One region of the Bradyrhizobium australafricanum genome, then DNA from elsewhere that is predicted to be linked to it. Evidence: predicted binding sites of a transcription regulator. Region 1 holds the regulator's gene; the other holds the start of a gene.
What was found. Region 1 encodes PhoB, which activates phosphate uptake and scavenging genes when phosphate is short. Its sites were predicted from a motif close to TGTCATNNANCTGTCAT; they were not measured.
Positions count from the first base shown of each region.

Region 2: the regulator PhoB is predicted to act here: its motif matches at 1,944-1,960, upstream of J6525_RS33020 (esterase-like activity of phytase family protein).

Region 1 covers NZ_JAGKJL010000048.1:40,950-44,359, forward strand. The annotation lists gene J6525_RS32870 (GcrA family cell cycle regulator) at 388-900, shown strand; gene phoB (phosphate regulon transcriptional regulator PhoB) at 1,144-1,854, opposite strand; gene phoU (phosphate signaling complex protein PhoU) at 2,000-2,716, opposite strand; gene pstB (phosphate ABC transporter ATP-binding protein PstB) at 2,823-3,410, opposite strand, start outside.
Region 2 covers NZ_JAGKJL010000049.1:9-3,418, forward strand. The annotation lists partial or broken gene J6525_RS33015 (transposase) at 1-262, shown strand, start outside; gene J6525_RS33020 (esterase-like activity of phytase family protein) at 544-1,896, opposite strand; gene J6525_RS33025 (heme ABC transporter ATP-binding protein) at 2,005-2,808, opposite strand; gene J6525_RS33030 (FecCD family ABC transporter permease) at 2,805-3,410, opposite strand, start outside.

The sequences.
Region 1 (3,410 bases):
GCACGTGGCGGGCATTCTATGCTGCGGTCGGTAAGTGTCAATCGCCACGAAGTGGCCTTCCTGCAATGCGAAACGAGCGCAATCCGGAGCATTCCGGTGCGGTGGAAAAGCCTCATCGCGATGCTTAACTGTGTGGGAACATGTGGACGCACGGCCGCGGACTCTTGCGCCAGAGTCACGCCATATTGTAGCGTTTGGCCTGTCGGGTACGACATCTCGTGCGGCGGTACTGGACCCTCTAAGTAGCCTTCGTGTCTCGCGTAAACGTTCGGGCGCAACACCGTGCCCGGCGAGGGCTAAGGGATTCTGGCCGCAGGGATATTTGTCCAGATTGGCTCGCAGCGCCGCTCCAATGATTGGCCGGCGCTGCGCGAAGGGAAGAATGCGATGACTGTATTGACCTGGTCCGACGATCGCGTCGAGCAGCTGAAGAAACTCTGGGAGTCCGGCCTGTCGGCCAGCCAGATCGCGGCGGAACTTGGCAATGTGACGCGAAACGCCGTGATCGGCAAAGTGCATCGGCTCGGCCTCTCCGGCCGCGCCAAGGCACCCTCCACGGCCGCGCCGCGGCAGCGCAAGGCTCGCCCGGCCCAGCACATGATGCGGGTGGCGCGTCCGGTCTCGCGCGGCAACACCGCGCTGGCGCACGCCTTCGAGGTCGAGATGGAGCCCGATCCGATCTCCTACGACAATGTGGTGCCGATGAGCCAGCGGCTCTCGCTGCTCGAGCTCAACGAGGCCACCTGTCATTGGCCGGTCGGCGATCCCTCGAGCCCGGAATTCTTCTTCTGCGGCGGCAAGGCGCTCGCCGGCCTGCCCTATTGCGCGCATCACTCGCGCGTCGCCTACCAGCCCGCCGCCGATCGCCGCCGGCCGTCGGCGAAACCGCAGATCAAGTGAGCACTCGGGAAAACGACGGAAAACCTCAAAAACAAATCCCCGCGAAAGCGGGGATTTTTTTTGTGTGATCCGTAGCCCGGCTATATCACCAGCGTCGTCCCGGCGCAGGCCGGGACCCATAACCACGAATGGGTGTTGTTAGAAAGCCGTCTGGCCGCGTGCCGATTGCGCTGGCCGCGGCGTATGGGTCCCGGCTTGCGCCGGGACGACGTAGTGTTGCGGTTTATGAATGCCGCATGGCCGTTACGGCTGCGGCTCGGCCTTGGCAAAGCGGTCGTCGAGCGCGTAGCCGGCGCCGCGCACGGTGCGGATCGGATCCTGCTCGCGGCCCGGATTGAGCAGCTTGCGCAAGCGGCCGATATGCACGTCAACGGTGCGCTCATCGATGTAGATGTCGCGGCCCCAGACGCTGTCGAGCAGTTGCTCGCGGCTGAACACGCGGCCGGGATGCTCGAGGAAGAATTCGAGCAGGCGATACTCGGTCGGCCCGAGATCGATCGGACGGCCCGAGCGCGCCACGCGGCGCTTCTCGCGGTCGAGCTCGATGTCGCCGTAGGTCAGCACGGTCGCAAGCCGCTCCGGGCTGGCGCGGCGCAACAGGCCCTTCACCCGCGCCAGCAACTCCGGCACCGAGAACGGCTTGACGATGTAATCGTCCGCGCCGGTGGCAAGCCCGCGCACGCGCTCGCTTTCCTCGCCGCGCGCGGTCAGCATGATGATCGGAAGCTGCTTGGTCTCGGGCCGCGCCCGCAGGCGGCGGCACAGTTCGATGCCGGACAGGCCCGGCAGCATCCAGTCCAGCACCACGAGGTCGGGAACGCGCTCCTTCAGCCTTGTATCCGCATCGTCGCCGCGCCCCACCGTCTCGACATCGTAGCCTTCCGCATCGAGATTGTAGCGCAACAGCGTCGTCAGCGCTTCCTCGTCTTCGACTACCAGAATGCGTGCGCTCATCGGTTTAAGTTCTTTCTCTGTGGTGATCCGTTGCCCAGACGCAAACCGAAACGCTTACTTCCTTGAGCATAGTCCCCGCGGAAACGATTTTTCGCGAGGATCATCCAGTTTCGCTCTTGCCGGTTCCGTGCTTGCCGATCATGCCTCAGTTGCCCGGCACCGTGGTGGCAAAAGTGGTCATGTCGCCCTTCGGGCGCTTGTCGGTGATCTGCTGGCCCTCGATCATGTAGAACACGGTCTCGGCGATATTGGTGGCGTGATCGCCGATCCGCTCGATGTTCTTGGCGCAGAACATCAGATGGATGCAGAACGAGATGTTGCGCGGATCTTCCATCATGTAGGTGAGCAGTTCGCGGAACAGCGAGGTGCAGATCGCATCGACCTCCTCGTCGCCCTTCCAGACGTTCATCGCCGCCGGCAGGTCGTGCGCGGCGTAGGCGTCGAGCACCGACTTGACCTGCGACAGCACGAGGTCGGTCATGTGCTCGAGGCCGCGGATCAACTTCAGCGGCTGGAAATCGCTCTCCAGCGCCGCGACGCGCTTGCCCATGTTCTTGGCGAGGTCGCCGATCCGCTCGAGGTCGGTGGCGACGCGCATCGCGCTGACGATCTCACGCAGGTCGATCGCCATCGGCTGGCGGCGGGCGATCGTCAGCACCGCCCGCTCTTCGATGTTGCGCTGCAGATTGTCGATCTCGATGTCGGCGGCGACCACGCGCTTGCCGAGCGCGACGTCGCGACGGATCAGCGCGTCGACCGACTCGGTAATCATCCGTTCGACCAGGCCGCCCATCTCGGCGACCAGGCGGGTCAACTCCTGCAGGTCGCTGTCGAATGCCTTGGCGGTATGTTCAGAAGCCATCGCTTGTCTCCCTCAACCATGATCCCGGGGATCATGGCTTCGTGTCCTGAATTTTAGCATGACCTGATCGGAAAACCGGTTTCCACTTTTCCGGATCATGCGCCGGTCAACCGAACCGGCCGGTGATGTAGTCCTGGGTGCGCCGATCGCTCGGTGAGGTGAAGATCTTGTTGGTGTCGTCGAACTCGATCAGCTCGCCGAGATACATGAAGGCGGTCTTGTCGGAGACGCGCGCCGCCTGCTGCATGTTGTGGGTGACGATCGCGATCGTGTAGTCCTCGGAGAGCTCCTGGATCAGTTCCTCGACCTTGGCGGTCGAGATCGGGTCGAGCGCCGAGCACGGCTCGTCGAACAGGATCACCTCGGGGCGCACCGCCACGGTGCGCGCGATGCACAGGCGCTGCTGCTGGCCGCCGGAGAGCGACAGGCCGGAGGCGTTCAGCTTGTCCTTGACCTCGTTCCACAGCGCGCCGCCGCGCAGCGCCTTCTCGACCCGGTCGTCCATCTCGGACTTCGATATCTTCTCATAGAGGCGGATGCCGAAGGCGATGTTCTCGTAGATCGTCATCGGGAACGGCGTCGGCTTCTGGAACACCATGCCGACCCGCGCGCGCAGCAAGTTGAGGTCGAGCTTGGGGTCGAGAATGTTGGTCTGGTCCAGCATCAGCTGGCCGACCGCACGCTGGCCCGGATA
Region 2 (3,410 bases), on a different contig from region 1:
CTACCGCGGAAATCAACTCCTCGACGCGCTCTCAGACTGCGGTCCATGGACTGTCGAGATCGTCGAGCGGCCTCAAGGCGTCAAAGGCTTCCAGCTTCTGCCGAGGCGGTGGGTGGTTGAACGCACATTCGCTTGGTTCGGCAGATGCCGCCGCCTCGCCAAGGACTTCGAGGCGACGGTGGCAACCGAAGCTGCCTGGCTGCTGATTGCACACATCAGGCTCCTGACCCGCAGACTCGCGGCTGCAGCTAAGGTTGGGTGATTTATGAGTCAGACTCTGAGGAGGCCGCAAAGCGGCCGTCTCGAAGGGCGGCGGCCATTACGGCGTCTTCTTCGCCAGCTGGCAGGTCGCATCAATCGACTTGACCAACCGCCAACCTGTCAGTGATGTGTCCGAACAGGTGTCAGCCATGTCCCCGGACTAAACACTTGAGCGGGGCATCCAGTACGCCGCGGCTTGTCCGTTGAGCTCGGGCGCCTCTGGAATACTGGGTCGCCCGGTCGAGCCGGGCGACGACACTGTTGTGGGTGGCGAGCGCCGCCTCACTTCGCCTTCAGGGAGTCGCCGACCTCGAGCAGTACGAACTCGTCGTCATCGGCCTTGTTCGGGTCGCGGCTCGAGGAGAACGGCAGGTTGTTGTCGTTGCCGACGATGATGTGGGTCTCGTCGACCCGGTCGACATTCTCGATGGTGAAGAACGGGAAGGTGTAGATGCCGTCGTTGAGCGGCTTGCGCGCCTTCTTGTTGGGATCGCGGATCTTCATCAGGTCGATGTAGGCGATCTTGCGCACGGGCTTGCCGACATTGGCATCGGACAGCTCGATCTTGTAGACGCGCTTGAACTTGGCGAGGTCAGGAAAACAGTTCTCGCCGCGCTGGCCTTGCGGGCAGGCCTTGTCGGCGGTGCCTTCGCCATTGTCGCGCTCGATCACGAGGCCCTGGGCCGGATCGATCATGTTGAAGTCGCCGATCGCATTGCCGTTCTGCTCGAACACATACTGCCAGTAGCGCCCGGTGAACTTCTCCGCCGCGACGTCGAATTCCAGGATGCGCGAGGCTTCCTTGCCGTCGACCTTCTCCCAATCCTTCTTGTCGGCATCCCACAGCGGTCCTTCGAGCAGGCCGTAGAGGAACTTGCCGTCCTTGGAGGACGCAAAGCCTTCATAGCCCTTGGAGCGGCGCAGGTTGACATTGGTGTAGCTGGCGCCGGGCGCGCCGGGCGACTGCACCGCCCAATGATCCGGCGAACGCACCGGCTTGCCGTCGGCGACGGTCTCGAACACGGCGAGGATCTTGCCGGTCTTGTCGGCCTTGAGGATGTAGGGCCCGAACTCGTCGCCGATCCAGAAAATGTCGTTGATGATCTGGAAGCCCTCGGTGTCGAAATCGGCGCCGGTCAAATAGCGCTTGGCGGTGTCCTCATGCACGATGCGGAACGGCACCTTCTTGTCGGGATCGTGCAGGAACACGGTCTCCTGACGCTCGATCTTGCCGCTCGCCCAATCGATCTTGTGCCGGTTCAGGTACAGCATCGAGTCCGCCGAGTTGTAGCGCGAGCCCATGCCGTTGTCGGTGATCACCCAGAACGAGCCGTCGGGCATCACCTTGATGCCGGAATGGCCCTGCAGCGGCTGACCCTTGAACGGCAGCGACACGCCGGTCGGCCGCTCATAGGATTTACCCATCACGGTGCCGATGCCGTCAACGCGCTTGCCGGTGGTGTATTTGCCCGAGATCTTCAGATCATCAGGGGCGTCGGCGGGCGCGTCGATGAAGCTCTCGGCCGGCATCACGGCATGTCCCGCCAGCGTCGCCGGGAATTCGCCTTCACCCTGCGCGAACGCCGATGTGGCGAGCAGGATCGAGGCGACGGAGCAGAGCAGGGACAGGCGCATGGTTGATCTCCCAAAGGATAAACGATGCGGTGTTCTCCGAGCCGCCTGTTACAGCCGCCTGACAGTTTTGTGAACCGCGGATGTTGCGGCGGGATAAGGCTTGCGGCGTTACGTCGCCTTGCCCGCCGGCTGCATCGTCTGCGGCAGCAGGAACGGCACGCCACCTCCGGTATAGGCGATCGCAGCGTCGATCTCGAAGATCTCACGCAGCGTCTCGGCCTTCATTGCCGCCGTCCGGTCGCCGTCGACGGCAATGCGTCCCCGATGCAGCAGCAGGACGCGGTCGGCGAACCGCATCGCGAGGTTGAGGTCGTGCAGGATCGCGATCACGGCGGTGCCGCGCGCGGCGCGCCGCCGCGCCGTTTCGACCAGATCGATCTGATGCCGCAGATCGAGGCTCGAGGTTGGCTCGTCCAGCAGCAACAGTCCCGGTCCATGCAGCGCTTCGCCGCAGGCGAGCTGCACCAGCACGCGGGCGAAATGCGCCCGCTGCTGCTCGCCGCCCGACAGCGTCGGCAATTGCCTGAAACGGAAACGCGCGAGCCCGACCTCGTCGAGCGCCGCCTCGACCAGCGCCCGCGCCACGGCACGCGGGCTTTCGCCGGCGCCCATGCTGACGATTTCCTCGACGGTGAACGGGAAGGTGACGCTGACGTGCTGCGACAGCATCGCGCGGTGCTGCGCCAGCGCGCGTGGTCCGTAAGTTTGCAGGTCGCGCTGCCTCAGCCTGATCGCCCCGCGCGACGGACGCAGGTCGCCCGACAGCATCCGCAGCAGGGTCGATTTGCCGGCGCCGTTGGGACCGACGATCGCGACCATCTCGCCGGCACCGATCTGCAGCGACACCGCATCGACCAGCGTCGCGCCGCCGACCGTCATCGATACCGACTGTGCTTCGAGCAGGGCCGTCATAGCGACACCAGCCCGCGCTGCCGCAGCAGCATGGCGAGGAAGAACGGCGCGCCGATCGCTGCCGTCAGGATGCCGATCGGCATTTCCGCGGGTGCCACGATGGTGCGCGCCACGGTGTCGGCGCCGACCAGGAGGATGGCGCCGAGCAGCGCGGAGGCCGGCAGCAGCAGCCGATGCGCGGGCCCGATCACCAGCCGCAACAGATGCGGCACCACGATGCCGACGAAACCGACCACGCCGCAGACCGAGACCGCGACCCCGGTCATCGCCGACACCAGCACGATCGAAATCCGCTTCAGCCGTTCGACGTCGACGCCGCTGTGGAACGCCTCCGCCTCGCCGAGCACCAGCACGTCGAGCCCGCGCGCGATCGAGAGGCAGGCGACCAGCGCGACCGCTAGCACCGGCGCCAGCGCCGTGAGCTTGCTCCAGGTCGCACCGCTGAGCGAGCCGAGCAGCCAGAAGGTGATGTCGCGAAGCTGGCGATCGTCGGCGACGAACACCAGAAGGCCGATGCCGGCATTGGCGATCGCGGCGATCGCAAGCCCGGCCAGCAGGAAGATCGCAATCGATGTCCGGCCGCCGCGGCTGGCGATGCCGTA